One region of the Nonomuraea diastatica genome, then DNA from elsewhere that is predicted to be linked to it. Evidence: riboswitches for the same ligand, from Rfam matches in the RefSeq annotation. Region 1 holds a riboswitch; each other region holds the start of a gene.
What was found. Region 1 has a riboswitch for cyclic di-AMP ahead of E1294_RS57255 (C40 family peptidase). Riboswitches for the same ligand answer to the same signal wherever they lie in the genome.
Positions count from the first base shown of each region.

Region 2: another riboswitch for cyclic di-AMP. It lies ahead of E1294_RS53665 (glycoside hydrolase family 25 protein); the one in region 1 lies ahead of E1294_RS57255 (C40 family peptidase).
Region 3: another riboswitch for cyclic di-AMP. It lies ahead of E1294_RS19250 (CHAP domain-containing protein); the one in region 1 lies ahead of E1294_RS57255 (C40 family peptidase).

Region 1 covers NZ_SMKP01000056.1:26,051-31,365, reverse strand. Annotated here, with positions in the region: gene E1294_RS20665 (RDD family protein) at 1-1,063, opposite strand, end outside; gene E1294_RS20660 (amino-acid N-acetyltransferase) at 1,149-1,718, opposite strand; cyclic di-AMP (ydaO/yuaA leader) riboswitch at 1,987-2,128, shown strand; gene E1294_RS57255 (C40 family peptidase) at 2,135-3,178, shown strand; gene E1294_RS20650 (LuxR C-terminal-related transcriptional regulator) at 3,214-3,426, opposite strand; gene lysX (bifunctional lysylphosphatidylglycerol synthetase/lysine--tRNA ligase LysX) at 4,022-5,315, opposite strand, start outside.
Region 2 covers NZ_SMKP01000229.1:3,781-9,095, reverse strand. Annotated here, with positions in the region: gene E1294_RS46035 (TetR/AcrR family transcriptional regulator) at 4-750, opposite strand; gene E1294_RS58570 (alpha/beta fold hydrolase) at 835-1,521, shown strand; gene E1294_RS58565 (hypothetical protein) at 1,478-1,678, shown strand; gene E1294_RS46025 (RrF2 family transcriptional regulator) at 1,802-2,275, opposite strand; gene E1294_RS46020 (SDR family oxidoreductase) at 2,334-3,077, shown strand; cyclic di-AMP (ydaO/yuaA leader) riboswitch at 3,374-3,516, shown strand; gene E1294_RS53665 (glycoside hydrolase family 25 protein) at 3,528-4,250, shown strand; gene E1294_RS46010 (isocitrate lyase/PEP mutase family protein) at 4,313-5,053, opposite strand; gene E1294_RS46005 (amino acid permease) at 5,188-5,315, opposite strand, start outside.
Region 3 covers NZ_SMKP01000051.1:2,584-7,898, forward strand. Annotated here, with positions in the region: gene E1294_RS19245 (ABC transporter ATP-binding protein) at 1-1,575, shown strand, start outside; gene E1294_RS19250 (CHAP domain-containing protein) at 1,657-2,343, opposite strand; cyclic di-AMP (ydaO/yuaA leader) riboswitch at 2,356-2,492, opposite strand; gene E1294_RS19255 (hypothetical protein) at 2,609-2,842, opposite strand; gene E1294_RS19260 (Gfo/Idh/MocA family protein) at 2,851-3,561, opposite strand; gene E1294_RS19265 (aldo/keto reductase) at 3,581-4,402, opposite strand; gene E1294_RS19270 (hypothetical protein) at 4,500-5,315, shown strand, end outside.

The sequences.
Region 1 (5,315 bases):
CGACGAGGCGCGCCACCAGACGCTGCCACCACTCCGCCAGCGGGGCGGGAGCCCCCGGCGGCTGCACGCCGACCGGGCCGTAACCCGGCTGGCCGTAGGGAGCCTGGCCGTAACCGGCCTGCTGTGGCTGCCCGTAGGCCTGGCCGTACTGCTGGTCGCCGTACTGCTGGCCGTAGCCGGGCTGGGCGTAACCGGGCTGGGACTGCTGTGGCTGTCCGTAGCCCTGCTGGCCGTACTGCTGCTGCTGCCCGTAGCCGGGCTGGGACTGCGGCTGCTGACCATATTGCTGGTCATACTGCTGACCCGACTGCGACTGCTGGCCATATTGCTGCTGGTCGTACTGCTGGCCCGACTGCGGCTGCTGGCCATATTGCTGCTGGTCGTACTGCTGGCCCGACTGCGACTGCTGGCCATATTGCTGCTGGTCGTACTGCTGGCCCGACTGGGGTTGCTGACCATAGCCCTGCTGTTGCTGACCATATTGCTGGTCATACTGCTGACCGGACTGCGGCTGCTGGCCATATTGCTGCTGGTCGTATTGCTGGCCCGACTGGGGTTGCTGACCATAGCCCTGCTGCTGACCGTACTGCTGGTCGTACTGTTGCTGCTGGCCGTAGCCCTGCTGCTGGCCGTAACCGGGCTGGGACTGCGGTTGCTGGCCATAGCCCTGCTGCTGCTGACCATATTGCTGGTCATACTGCTGGCCGGACTGTTGCTGCTGCCCGTAGCCCTGCTGCTGACCGTATTGCTGCTGGCCGTAGTCGGGCTGGGACTGGGGCTGCTGACCGTACTGGGGTTGCTGGCCGTAGCCCTGCTGCTGACCGTACTGGGGTTGCTGGCCATAGCCCTGCTGCTGACCGTACTGGGGTTGCTGGCCATAGCCCTGCTGCTGCTGACCATAGGGGGGCTGTTGCCCGTAGGCGTCGTCCGCCCGGTAGCCGACCACAGTGACGTCGGGGTCGGGCTCGCCGGGGTGGCGGCCCGGAGCCTGCTGGCCGGAGTGGGGAGGCGCAGCGTTCTCGCCGGATTCGTCCTGTGGGTACGGCGGCTGTCCGGTGCTCACCGTGTCACCTCGCTTCGAGTGCGCGCGTGGCACGTGTCAGGACACATGCCTGTGCTGCCCAACGTATCGACATAGGTATCAACAATCACCTTTCCATGTGGTCAAGGTCCGCGTCACCCGATGTCAGATGGAGCAGCATGCGGGTGTTGCCCAGGGTGTTCGGCTTGACGTGTTCCAGGTCGAGGAACTCCGCTACACCCTCGTCATACGAGGCCAGCAGCTCGGCGTAGACCTCGGGCGAGACGGGCGTGCCCTGGATGCGGCGAAAACCATGCCTCGCGAAGAAGTCGACCTCAAAAGTAAGACAGAATACACGCTGCAGACCAAGATCTTTGGCCTGCTGGATCAGCGCTGAGACGATCCGGTGGCCGACTCTCATGCCGCGGCATTCGGGATCGACCGCCACCGTGCGGACCTCTGCGAGGTCCTCCCAGAGCACGTGGAGCGCGCCACAGCCGACGACCTGCCCGCCGCGCTCGGCCACCCAGAACTCCTGTACGTCTTCGTACAGCGTCACCGTGGCCTTTTTCAGGAGCCGCGGGCCCGCGCCCGCATAGGCGTCGACCAGGCGCCTGACCCCCCGCACGTCAGGCGTGCGCGCACGCCGGACCACCACCGCGGTCTCGGGCACAGTCAGTTCGGCCACCTGCTCCATGGCTCTCCAGAGTACAGATGTCATTACGGCTCGGACCTAACTCACATGTCTCCGCCCATCCTGTTACATCTCGTGGCCGGGCGAGCACGACGTCGCGCCGGGCGACCGTTCGGGAGGAAGCACCACATTCAGTCACTCCTGCGCGACTGGCACCGAGATCACCTTGTGACCCTTCAGTTGTGAAACCTCTACAGAGTTGGCAGTTCTGGTTGAGCAGGAACCCGGAGTGCATTAGTGTCCAGCGACAATGTTCCCCGCGTGTCGCGCGCGGGGAGGCACGCTCAATTCCCTCAGGGAAGCCGGGGACCCGCCGGTGGCGACCGCCATCACGGGGTGAATCCGAGTTTTTCGGTAGGGCTGCTCCGGCCCGAACCCGTCAGCTAACCCGGTAGGCGTCGATGAGAGGAGCCTGGTTGGTGAAGCGCACGTTCAACCGTGGGAGGAAGTCGGCGGGCAAGCACGCCCGCCCTCCGGAACGCGCCCTGTTGCGCCAGCGAATCGGTGTGGCAAGTCTCACAATCACCGCGCTGCTGCTCTCGGTTCCCACCGGCCCGGCGTACGCCGACCCCAAGCCCTCGCTCAAAGACCTCGCCTCGCGGGTCGAGAAGATGCACACCGAGATCGAGACGCTGACCGAGCAGTACAACGGGCAGCGGGAGAAGCTGAAGACGGCCAAGAAGGCCGCCGAGGCCGCACAGAAGACCCTGGCGGCCAGCGAGACGGACCTGGCGGCCAAGCGCGCCAAGGCCGTCCTGCTCGCCCAGAACGCCTACATCACGGGCGGGCTGAGCCGGGCGCTGGCGTTCACCTCCTCCGACGACCCCTCCGACTTCCTCGACCGCGCCGCGACCACGTTCGCGATCGAGCAGCGGCATGGCGAGGAGCTCGACCAGCTCACCAAGGCCAGGAAGGCCGCCGAGCGCGCCAGGGCGGGCGCCAAGTCGCGCATCAGCGAGGTCGAGAAGATCGTCAAGGACCTCGACGCCAAGCGCGGCAAGATCAGCAAGCTGGTCGCCAAGGTCGAGAGCAACCTGTTCAGGCGGGCGCTGGGCGAGGCCGGTCGGCCCGGCACCCGCGCCACACGCGTCAACCTGCCGATCGCCGGCAGCGGCAAGGCCGCGCAGGCGGCACGATGGGCGCTCACGCAGCAGCTCAAGCCGTACGTCTGGGGGGCCGAAGGCCCCGGCTCCTACGACTGCTCCGGCCTGGTGATGGCGGCCTACCAGCAGGTGGGCATCTCGCTGCCGCACTACACGGGCAACCAGTGGACGGCCGGGCGGCACATCTCACGCGACGAGATGCGTCCAGGCGACCTGGTGTTCTTCTACAGCGACCTGCACCACGTGGGCATCTATCTGGGCGGCGGCATGATGGTGCACGCCCCTCGGACGGGTGATGTGGTGCGGATCGCGTCGATCGAACGGCGGCCGTTCGCGGGCGCGGTGCGCATCGCCGACTGAACTGAACCCGGTGAGGGGCCCCATGATCGGTGCCGCTAGATCAGCTGGCGGCGTGCCGCCCATGCCACGGCCTCGATCGCGGTGGCGACGCCGATGCGGTCGCAGATGCCGCGCAGCCTCCGGCGTACGGTGCGGCTGCTGATGTCCAGTCGCCTGCCTACCCGATCGACCGTGACTCCTCTGGCGAGTTCCGCCAGTAACGCCAAATCCGCATGGCTCAGCTCAACGCCTTCAGTGAGCACATCCATCGGGAGCCCTCCCCCCAACAGCAGGCCTGGACCCTCTTAGCCAGGCCACAGCCGCTCCTCGCAGACGGTAAACGCATTATGGAAAGGTCGTCAAGCACGACAGTCGCCGCACTTGACCAGCAGTATTGACATGATCCGCCGTATGTGACCGAGTCACGTGTGCCAGCGAACTTCGCCGCGCGACGTACGGTCCGCACGCCCTTTCGGCCATGCCCGATCCGGCGCCGATCGGGGCGTCCGGCGTCCCGGGTTTTGATCCCTCCGGCGCACGATTTACTGCATGATCCATACGTACAGCGGCACGCGCAGCCGCTCTTCACCACGGGCGGCGGCCCGCGAGTCACCTTATTTCCGGACCTGGGCGAGCGGCACCGTCATGGTGGACACAACACTGCCGAACGTCCCCCAGGAAACTCCGGACACTCGCGCGCCCCTCGCCCGCGGTCTTGACCCGAAGCTGACAAGCCCGGCCCTGATCCCGGAACAGGACGGCCGATCGTCCGTCACCGTTTCACGGCACAGGCACGAGCCCGCCAGGCTCACCCGCTCGCGCGGGCTCCCGCCGCAACCGGTGCGGCGGGATGCCACGTGGCCCTCAGTGGGTGGGCTTGACCAGGGGGAACAGGATGGTCTCGCGGATGTTCCTGCCGGTGAAAGCCATGATCATCCGGTCGATGCCGGCGCCCATGCCACCCGTCGGCGGCATCGCGTATTCGAGCGCCTGCAGGAAGTCCTCGTCGAGCTGCATGGCCTCCGGGTCGCCGCCCGCGGCCAGCAGGGACTGCTCGACCAGGCGGCGGCGCTGCTCGATGGGGTCGTTGAGCTCGGAGTAGCCCGTGCCCAGCTCGGTGCCGAACCCGATGAGGTCCCACTTCTCCGTCACCAGCGGGTCGTCGCGGTGTTGCCGGGCCAGCGGCGAGGTCTCCAGCGGAAAGTCCATGACGAACGTGGGCTGGATGATCGTGTGCTCGACGATCGCCTCGAAGAGCTCCTGCACGAGCTTGCCCGCGCCCCACTTCGGGTCCCAGGGGATCTCGCGCCGGTCGGCGACCTTACGCAGCTCTTCGAGCGAGGTCGAGGTCGTGATTTGCTCGCCGACGGCCTCGGACACCGCGCCGTAGAGGGTGACGCGCGGCCACTCGGAGATGCCCAGGTCGACCTCGACACCGTCGTGCACGACCACCGAGGTGTCCAGGGCGGCCACGACGGCCTTCTGGTACATCCGCTGCGTCAGATCGGCGATGCCGTTGTAGTCGAGGTAGGTGCCGTAGGCCTCGACCATGGTGAACTCGGGGTTGTGCGTCGAGTCGGCGCCCTCGTTGCGGAAGTTGCGGTTGATCTCGAAGACCTTCTCGATGCCGCCGACCACGAGCCGCTTGAGATAGAGCTCGATCGCGATGCGGAGATAGAGCTCCATGTCGTAGGCGTTGATGTGGGTCTTGAACGGCCGGGCCGTGGCGCCGCCGTGGATCGGCTGCAACATCGGCGTCTCGACCTCGAGATAGCCCTCCTCGTGCCAGAAGTCGCGCACCGCGCGCACCGTGGCGCTGCGGACCCTGGCCATCTTCCTCGACTCGTCGTTGACGATCAGGTCGACGTAGCGCTGGCGGACCCGCGCCTCCGGGTCGGTGAGGCCGACGTGCTTCTCCGGCAGCGGGCGCAGGCACTTGCTGGTGATCTGCCAGCTGCCGGCCAGGACGGACAGCTCGCCCCTGCGCGAGGTGATCACCTCGCCGGTCACGCCCACGTGGTCGCCCAGGTCGACGTCGTGCTTCCAGCGGGCCAGCGACTCCTCGCCCACCTTGTCGAGCGAGATCATGACCTGCAGGTCGGCGCCCCCGTCGCGGAGCGTGGCGAAGCAGAGCTTGCCGCCCACGCGGTTGAGCATG
Region 2 (5,315 bases), on a different contig from region 1:
TGATCACCGCTGGTCGTGCCCAATGGTCCCGTGGCCGGCGGTGTGGCGGGCGGCCAGGCCTTCGAGCAGGCACTCCAGGGCAAACTCGAACCGCCGCTCACTCTCGCGCTCCACGTCGATCTCGCCGGTGGCGGCCATCCGGCGGGCCAGCAGCGGGTGGCGTTCGGTGATCTCGCGGACGAAACCCGCGGCCCGTTCGTCCCAGCCCGCTCCGGCCTCGCTCATGCGGGCCAGGGTGTCGCGCCAGGCGATCTCGGCGATGGCCGACCCGACCACGTGGTCATTGACGGTCGCCATCGCCGCGTCCAGGTCCGCGTCGGCGAACCCGGCACGCGCCAGCAGTCGCAGCCCCCTCTCGGCCAGCGCCAGCGCGTTCGGCCCCAGGTTCGGCCGGAGGGTCAGCTCCGACAGCGCCCACCGGTGCCGCAGCAGCATGGCGCGGTTGTGGCGGGCCAGGGTGGCCAGCGCCCGCCGCCAGTCCGGCTCGTCGGGCGCGGCGCACACCTCTCCCAGGACGCGGTCCAGCGCCAGTTCGAGCAGGTCGTCCTTGGTGCGCACATACCAGTAGAGCGACCCTGCGGTCACTCCGAGGTCGGCGGCGATCCGGCGCATCGACAGACCGCGGTGCCCGTCGGAGTCGAGCACGGTCACGGCGGCGTCGACGATCTGGTCACGGGTGAGCCGGCGGTCGCGCGGCGGCCGTTGAGGACGCAGCCACACGGACCCGTCGGAGAAGTCTGCGGAGGACACGGGATCACCGTACCCCAGGTTGACGTTCATTGTTCAGTTCACTTATACAACGTTTCAGAAATTAAACGCTGTTTAAGGAGTGCGATGTCCCCTCCTAGCGCCACGCCGTTGTTCCGTGCGAACGGGCCGCTGCCGGGCAGCGTGCACGTGACCGCGCTGGGCCCGCACGGCGCGCCGCCGGTGCTCTTCGTGCACGGCTCCACCAGCTGGGGCGATGACCCGAGCTACGGCTTCGCCGCCCAGGCGCCGCTCGCCGGCCGCGTCCGCCTGCTGCTCATGGACCGGCGCGGGTACGGCCGCAGCCCGGACGCCGGTGAGAGGTTCCCCGGCGACTACCTGGCCGACGCCGACGACATCGCCGAGTTGCTCGGCGACGGCGCGCACCTCGTCGGCCACTCGTACGGCGGGGTCGGCGCCATGATCGCGGCCGTCCGCCGCCCCGAGGGCGGTGCGCTCGCTCACGCTGATCGAGCCCGGCGGTTATCAGGCCGCGGCCGACGCCCCTGCCGTGGCGGCGGCCCTGCGCGCCAACCGTACGGCCTACGCCGGGCTCCCCGAACTGACGCCGGAGCAGTGGCTGCAGGCCTCCGTCGGCTCGACCGGCAGCCCGCCGCCGGAGGCGAGCGAGCGGCGGCTGCGTGCCGCCGGCACCGCGCTGCGCGAACGGGTGTGCTGGGAGGCCGGGATCCCGCTCCCCGCGTTGCGGGCGGCCGCGTTCCCCAAGCTGGTGATCTCGGGAACGTGGGAGACCGCGCCCGAGCAGTACCGTGAGCGCGGCGGCGTCCCGCTCATGGCGTGCGCCCGCATCACCGCGGAACGCATCGGCGGCCGTCACACGCCGGCCTCCTGCACCGGCCACTACCCCCACGTGGACGTGCCGGAAAAGCTGAACGGTCTGCTTGCCGCATTCTGGGACCAGGCCGCGTGATCGGCGCGTCGGGCACGATCGCGACTCCGTGGGGGCCGTGGGAGGTGCTGTCCGACGTGAGCGGCCCTGGCCGGGGCACCGGCCTCCACCGGCGGGCGCGGCGCGGCCCACTGATCTCCTGAGCTATGTGGTGCCCGCCAGGTGCTGCCGGGTGCGGGCCGGCGCCCACTCCGGCAGCTCGGCGAGGATGTCGGCGAGGGTGACGCCGGCGAGGCTGGCCCGCCATGCCCGGTGGGCGTCGGCCATCTTCTCGGCGAGGACGCAGCTGCGCTCGCACTCCTCCGGGGGCAGCGCGCCGCGTCCCTGCCGGCGGATCTCGCGGCACTCGTACGGCGTGGACCGGCCGTCGACGGCCTCGACGATCTGCAGCAGCGTGATCTCGGCGGCGGGCCGCGCCAGCCGGAAGCCTCCCCTCGGGCCGGTGGACGCGGCCAGCAGCCCGGCCTTGACCAGCTCCTTCAACTGCTTGGTGAGGTAGGCCGCCGGGAGGTCGTAGTGGAGGGCGAGCTGGGCCGCCGACGCGCTGGCTCCCGGTTCGAGCTGGGCCAGCGTGGTCGCGCAGTGCAGAACCCACTCGGTGCTCACAGGCAGCTTCACGCCCCGATTCTATCGCAGCTATCATAGATCCGTTTAGTCCATAATTAAGGAGATCATCATGCGGATCGCAGTCGCCGGCGCGACCGGGAACATAGGGGCGCTCACCGCCGCGACCCTTGAACGCGACGGCCACGAGGTCGTGCGCATCAGTCGTTCGCTCGGAATGGACCTGGCGACCGGTAACGGGCTCGACGACGCCCTGGCCGGTGCGGAGGCGGTCGTCGACGCCATCAACGCGCCGGCGGCCGGCCCGGAGGAGACGGTGGCGTTCTTCGGCGCCACCACCCGCAACCTGCTGGCCGCCGAGGAGCGGGCCGGGGTGCGCCACCACGTCCTGCTGTCGATCGCCGGGGTCCGTCGCGTCGAGGGCAACGCCCACTACGCCGGCAAGCGGGAGCAGGAGCGCCTCGTGGCAGCCGGGCCGGTGCCGTGGACGATCGTGCCGGTCACGCAGTTCCACGACTTCGCCGAGATGGTGGCGGGCTGGACGGAGCGGGACGGCGTCGCCACGATCGCCCCGCTGCTCGTGCAGCCGATCGCCCCCGCCGACGTGGCCGGCGTCCTCGCCGAGATCGCGGCCGGGGAGCCTCGGGGGCGGTACGCCGACGTCGCCGGCCCCGAGCCGCAGGACCTCGTGGACATGGCCCGGCGCACTCACGAGGCGCGGGGCCGTACGGTGCGGCTCGTGCCGACGTGGTCGGGGGTGTTCGGCCCGGCGATGGCGGGCGACGTGCTGCTGCCCGGCGAGGGCGCGCGCATCGCGCCGACCACTTTCGACGACTGGCTCGCCGGGCAGCGGTAGAGGGAGACGCGGGTCCCCGGCGGGACGGACTGCCGGCGGATGCGCTCGGCGGGGATGTGCTCGGCGGGGCCCGTGTCACAGGGGTATCACGCGTCCCTTTCGGTGGGGCCCGCGTACGGTGCCGGAAAACTTTGCCAAAGCCCTGGAACGCCTGCGGGAGCGGCGATCCAGGGCTCCCCCACGGCCAACGACATTGCATGGGGATTTATACCGCTTGCAGCGTTTATGGGGCGTTATATACCTTTTTGGGATTACGGCACACGGCACCAGGCGAGCGCTCGCCGAACCGTTGCCGCGACGTTGACAGGCCGAATCCGCACAGCGGAGCCGGGGACCCACCTTTCCGGGGTGAATCGCACGCCAGCCGTGGGCTGCGCGCGTAGGGCACTTCCAAGCCCGAACCCGTCAGCTAACCCGGTAGGCACATGGAAGCAAGGAGTCGATCCCCCCATGCGCAAACTTACGCGACGTCTCACCCTGTCCGCCGCCGGCGCCCTCCTGGCCGGAGCCACCGCCATCGCGGGCGCGACCGTGCCCGCGCACGCGTCTCCCGTCGAACCGGGCTCGGCCCAGGCGGCCGAGCAGCGGACGCTCACCTACGGCCAGGACGTGTCCAACCACCAGCCGCTGCACGACTGGGCCTCCAGCCCCGCGCAGTTCGGCATCATCAAGGCCACCGAGGGCACCGACTTCCGCGACGCCGCCTTCGCCAGGCACTGGAGCGAGCTGGGCAAGAAGGGCATCGTGCGCGGGGCGTACCACTACGCACACCCCGGCAACGACCCCATCGCCGAGGCCGACCACTTCCTGTCCATGGTGAACTCCCAGCCCTCCAAGCCCGGCGACCTGCTGGTGCTGGACCTGGAGACCACCGACGGCAAGTCCGTCGAGGAGGTCAACGCCTGGGCCAAGGCGTGGTTGTCGCACGTGAAGGCCGAGACCGGGGTCACCCCGATGTTCTACAGCGGCTGGAACTTCGCCAACACCTACGGTAAGGGCCTGGCCGAGTACCCGCTGTGGGTGGCCCACTACAGCAAGCCGAAGGGGATGGTGACCCCGCCCGCCGACTGGAAGACCTGGACCATCCACCAGTACTCCGACTCCCCCATCGACCAGAACGTCTCCGCCCTCTCCCCCGACGAGTTGCGGGCCTTGGGCCGCGCGTCCGCCTGACCGGGTTCGCACGGGCGGACCTGACGCCGGGGCCCCCGGAAGGCCCGCCTGAGCGCCGCCGGTCAGGCCGCGTACGGGTCCTGGCCCGCCCGGATGCGGCCCGCCATGGTCTTGAGCGCCTCCAGCGCGGTCAGGTACGTCAACGGGCCGAAGGACACGCGGGCGACGCCGAGGGAGGCCAGCCTGCCCAGGTCCATGCCGGGCAGGCAGGACACGTTGACCGGCCCGGGGATGGCCTTGACGAGGTCGCCGACCACCTCTTCCGAGGGGGCCAGGATGGGGAAGACGCAGTCGGCGCCGGCCTCCAGGTAGCGGCGCCCGCGTTCGGCGACCTCCTCGGCCGAGGTGGAGCCGGTCAGGAACACGTCGACCCGCGCGTTGATCACCAGGTCGGGGCCCGCCTCCCGGAGAGCGGCGATGCGCGCGGCCTGCGTGCCGGCGTCGACCAGTCCCCCGGCCCGGTGGTCGGTGTCCTCGATGTTGAAGCCGGCCGCGCCGATGGCGGTGAGCCGCTCGACGAGCTCGCCGGGCGGCAGGCCGTAGCCGGCTTCGGCGTCGACCGACACGGGTACGTCCACGGCCCTGATGATCCTGGCGGCGATGTCGAACATCTCGCCGACGGGCGCGCCCTCATGGTCGTCGCGCCCCAGCAGGGCGGCGATGGACGCGCTGGCGGTCGCCAGGGCGGGATAGCCCGCCTCGGCCACGATGGTGGCGCTGCCCGCGTCCCAGACATTGGGCAGGATCAGCGGGTCGCCGGGCTTGTGCAGGTCGCGCAGGAGAGCGGTGCTGGTGTTCGCCATGGTCGTTCCTTGCCTGTGAGAGTCATGTCTCTCTCTTGACTCCAGAGATCTTCACTTCGTGACGGCTTCACGGTGTGATCGCCGACACAGCCGGCGCCGTCGGGCGGGCGGGGCTGTGCCGGCGCGCCACCACGTCAGCGCTCGCCCGTCCCGGCCGGCGGCCGTTCCAGCGCGGAGTGCCGGCGGCTGTAGGCGAAGTAGAGGACCAGCCCGAGCACGAACCACAGGGCGAAGCGCAACCACGTCGTCGGGTCCAGGAAGG
Region 3 (5,315 bases), on a different contig from region 1:
CACTTGGAGCGGCCCGCGTACCTGGACAAGCTGACGACGTTGCGCGACGAGAGCCGTCAGCTGTACTTCGCGGTGTGGGCGCTCGCCCTGGTCGCCGAGCACGCCGTGCAGATCGGGCTCGGCGTCGTGCTGATGGCCGCCGTGCACCCGCTGGTGACGCTGCTGCTGGGCGGTGCCGTGCTGCCGTCGCTGCTGGTACGCGGCCGCGCGGCCCGCCACGTCGACGCGGCCACCGAGCGCACCGCCGAGACGGCCAGGCTGGAGCAGCACCTGTCCGAGTCCGTCACCACGCCGCGGACGGCCAAGGAGATACGGCTCAGCCGTGCCGCGCCCGCCCTGGAGGCGATGGCCGCGCACCGGTGGGAGGAGGTGTCGGCGGGGTCGTCGCGGGCCGGGGTCCGCGCCGCGCTGCTCACGTTCGCCGGGTCGGGCACGTTCCTGGCGGGGTACGTGTCGGCGCTCGGCTGCGCGGCCTGGCTGGCGGCCCAGGGGCGGGCCACGCCGGGCGACGTGGTCCTGGTGGCCACCGTCGGGGTGCAGCTCGTCACCCAGGCGTCCCGGCTGGCCTTCCACGTCGGGTCGGTGGCCGCCGGTCTGCGCGCCGCCGCGCGGCTCGCCTGGCTCCGCGCCTACGCCCGCACCCACACCCCGGCCTCGGCAGAGTCCGACGACGACGCGCCCCACGCCAGGGCGAGGGCGGCCACGAAGGGCCACACCCGGGAACGCGGGCGGGACCACAGCCGGGAACACGGGCGGGATCACGGCCGGGACCGCGCTGCCGGCGGGGCGGAGCCGCCTGAGAGCTTCGCGCAGGGCATCACGCTGCGGAACGTGTCGTTCACCTACCCCGGCACCACCCGGCCCGTGCTGCGCGGGATCGACCTGAGCCTGCCCGCCGGCGCGACCGTCGCGCTGGTCGGATCGCACGGCTCGGGCAAGACCACCCTGGTCAAGCTGCTGTGCGGCCTCTACCAGCCCTCCGGCGGTGAGATCCTGCTGGACGGCGTCCCGCTGCGGGACGTGCCGGCCGTGCGCTGGCGGAGCCGGATCAGCGCCGTGTTCCAGGACTGGGTCCCGTTCGAGCTCACCGCCGCCGAGACCGTCGGCATCGGCGACCTGCCCCGCATGGACGACCGCACCGCCGTGGACCAGGCACTGGAGCGGGCCGGCGCCACGGAGGTGGTGGCCGGGCTGCCCAGGGGCCTGGACACCGAGCTGGGCGACAGCTTCGAGGGCGGCATGACGTTGTCCGGCGGGCAGGGGCAGAGACTGGCGCTGGCGCGCGCCTCGATGCGGGAGGAGCCACTGCTGCTCGTGCTGGACGAGCCGACCGCCTCCCTCGACGCTCCCGCCGAGAGCGCCGTCTTCGCCCGGTACGCGCAGGCCGCCCGCCGCCACCGCGCCGCCATCACCCTCCTGATCACCCACCGCTTCCCGACGGTGCGCATGGCCGACCTGATCGTGGTGCTGGACGGCGGGCGGATCGCCGAGCAGGGCGGTCACGGCGAGCTCATGGCCCGCCAGGGCCGCTACGCCGAGCTGCACGCCATCCAGCGAGCGGCGGCGGACGGCTAGGTCGGGGGGCGCGGGGACCGGGCGGAAACGCGCGCGAGCGCGCGTCCCGCACGGGACGCGCGCTCGCGCGCGGCAACCGGGTCAGCCGGCGTACTCGGGGTAGCCGTAGCCGACGACCTGGGACTTCGGACGGGTGCGCTCCTCGACCTTGCCGTTGCCGGTGTTGCCCTCGATCGTGGAGAGGGTGCCGTCGCCGTTGTCCTTCACGACGAAGCCGACGTGCTGGATGTCGGTGATGTCCTTGCCGCCGTCCCAGGCGAAGAACACCACGGCGCCGGGCTTGGCCTCGGTGCCGAAGCGGTCGTTGGCGGCGAACCACTTGGCGTGGGCGACGGTGTAGGCGTCCCAGCCGATCTGCGGGCGGGCGCCGGTCTGCTCGCCGACCCAGGAGACGAACATCGCGCACCAGGCGGCGTTCAGGTACGCGGCCCGGTTGCCGCCGTCGCGGGCGATGGTCTCGGCGGCGCGCTGCGAGCCGGCGTACCACTTCTGGTACGGGGTGCCGCCGCCGGCGGCGTTCTCGGAGATGCCGACCTGGGACTTCGCGAAGTCCAGGACCTGGGAGGCGGTCACGTTGACCTTGGTGTCCTTGGCCGCGCGCTGCTTGGAGTCGGTCACCGGCGAGACGGCGGCCACCTTGTCCACGGGCGGGGTGTCGGCGTTGGCCGCGGCGACGTTGACGCCGAAGGCCGAGGCGAAGATGGTGGCGCCGAGTGCGGCGCAGGTGATGGTTCGCTTGGGGATTGCGGTAAGACGGAACGTGGCCATCGAGGGGGTAACTCCTTGCTTCCATGCCGCTTACCGGGTTAGCTGACGGGTTCGGGCGTGGAAGCTGCCCTACGGCACCAGAGTGCCGATTCACCCCAAAGGACGTGGGTCCCCGGTTCCGCGCGATGCGGATTCAGCGGTCACAGGACGATCCTGTGATCTTTCGTGCGATGGTCAGACATAGCCGGACAAACCGGACGTATGCCGTAAGATGCCCCACAAGGTAATACATGCGGCAAGAGGATTACAACTCTATAAAGCCCAGCTAGGCGAGTTGCCTGCGAGCGTCGGCCAGAAGCCCTGCCATGGCAAGGGATTCGTCAAGGGGCATGATCGAGGATTCGGTCCTGCCCTCGGCCGTGGCGGCGCGGACCTCGCGGAGCTCACCGGCGTATCCGTTGTCGGCCGGATCGAGCACATGCTCTTCCGGCTCCATGGAGAGCCCGGTGAGGACGATCCGCTCCGGCGCCCAGAACGGCGCGTGGATGTCCGCTCGCATCTGTGTCCCTACAACGCAGGCCTGGTTCGGGTAATTCCCCAGCAAGGAGTTTCCACGAAAGCCCGTCTGCCGCCGGGGTAGAGCAACACCCCGCCCGCCTCCGCGTCAACTCCGCTCGGCGCCAGGGATCCCGTGATGCGCAGGCCGGTGGGCATGCCCAGCAGCAGCTGGGCCAGGCCGAACGGGTAGACCCCCAGGTCGAGCAGCGAACCTCCGCCCAGCTCCGGGGCCCACAACCGGTGCGCGGGGTCGTACGGCATGGCGAAGCCGAAACTGGCCTGCACCGACCGGATGTCGCCGAAGCGCGCATCGGCGGCGATGAGGCGGATCAGCGGGTTGAACCGCATCCACATGGCTTCCATGAGGAACACGCCCGCCTCACGCGCCAGGCGTACCATCTTCTCCGCGTCGTCCACGGTCGCGGCCAGCGGCTTCTCGCACAACACGGCCTTGCCCGCGGCGATGGCGGCCTCCGCGACCTGCAGGTGCTCGGTGTGCGGCGTCGCCACGTAGATCGCGTCCACCGCCGGGTCGGCGCAGAGCCGCTCATAGGAGCCGTACGCCGACTCCGCGCCCAGCGCGGCCGCCAGGGCCTGCGCCCGTTGCGGATTCCTGGAGCCGACGGCGCCCACCCGCATCCCGGGCTCGGCCACGATGGCCGCCCCCACGGTCCGCGCTATGACGCCCGTCGCCGCTATGCCCCACGTGAAATCCCGCACGCGGAAGATGCTAGACGCATCAGATCAAGTTGAACGTGTCAGGGTCGCCTCCGATGCGAAGGCCCCTGTTGAGCGCGCCGACGGCGGCCATGCTCTCCGGGTCGAGGATGAAGTCGAACACGCCGATGTTCTCGGCGATCCGCGACGGCGTCACGGACTTGGGAATGACGACGGTGCCGAGCTGCAGGTGCCAGCGGAGCACGATCTGCGCGGGGGTCTTGCCGTGTTTGTCCGCCAGCAGCGCGAGCGCCGGATCCTCAAGCAGCCCCCTGCCCTGGCCGAGCGGGCTCCACGCCTCGGTGAGGATGCCGTTGGCCTCGTGGAAGGCCCGCATCTCCCGCTGCTGGAAGTACGGGTGGAGCTCGATCTGGTTGATGGAGGGTGTGATGCCGGTCTCGTTCATGAGGCGGGTGAGCGTGCCGGCGGTGAAGTTGGACACGCCGATGGCCTTGGTCCGCCCGTCACGGTAGATCTTCTCGATCGCCTTCCACGCCTGTACGTACTTGTCCTGCTTCGGCACCGGCCAGTGGATGAGATAGAGATCGACGTAGTCGAGCCCCAGCCGGGCCAGGCTCTCGTCGAAGGCCTCCTCCGCGCGGGCGTGGTCGGCGTTGCGCAGCTTGGTGGTGACGAACACCTTCTCGCGGGACAGTCCGGAGGCGCGCACGGCACGGCCCACGCCCTCCTCGTTCTCGTAGGCGGCGGCAGTGTCGATGTGCCGGTAGCCGGCCCGCAGCGCCGTCGCCACCACCTGCTCGGCCTCGCCGGCGGGCACCTGCCAGACGCCGAAGCCGAGTTGCGGGATCTGCACGCCGTCCGTGTTGAGCATGAGCGAGTTCATGCTCTCCATTGTTCACGCACCGTTTCTGACCGCTTAAGGCGGCCGGGCTAGCTTGAAGCGGTCGTGAACGCGCCATCACCCGGCTGGGAGGACTGGAGTGGTCGAACAGGCGTCGGCCTGGGTGGAGTCCCCGCTCCAGATGCTGTGCGCCGTCGAGGCCCACCACGCCGGGCTCCTCGGGACCGCCACGGCCGTCGTGCCGCGGGCGGGCCTGCGCCCGCTGAAGGCGACCCGCCGGGAGCTGCGCGCTCTCGCGCTGCCCGACGGGCTCGAACTGGCCGAGCCGCGCGACAACATGCCGAGGCGCCTGCACGCCGTCGGCGACGCCTTCTCCGGCAAGGTCCAGCTGCGCTGGCTCACCTCCAGGACCGGACGCATCGTCATCGTCGACGACGGTCTGGCCACGCTCCGGCTGCTGGAGCTGCTGGCCGCCGGGCCTTCGCGGCCGCTGCTGCGGGCCCGCGTCAGACCCACTGTGCTGCGCTCAGCGCTCGGCCTGGCGGCAGCGCTGCGGCTGCGCATGAGCGACGTCTCCGTCTTCACCGCGCTGCCGGTGACCGACGAGCTCGCCGCCGCCGTCCGCCGTACCGGTGTCGACCTCGTACGCCACGACTTCGCCTGGTTGCGCGCCCAGCCGCCCAGCGCGGAAGGGCCGGCCGAGCGCACGGTCGTGCTCGGCACCTCGCTCGTCAGGAACGGCCTCGTGCACCGCGACCACTACCTGCGCTGGCTGACCGAGCTGGCGGCGCGGGAGCCGCTCGCCTACTACCCGCACCGCCGCGAGGACCCCGTGGACGTGGCGCTGATCAGGGAGCGTCCCGGCATCACCGTGCACGACGCGGGCGCGCCCGCCGAGCTGACGTTGCGCGGGCTGGACGCGGGCCAGCGCGTCCTCAGCCTCCCCTCGACGGCG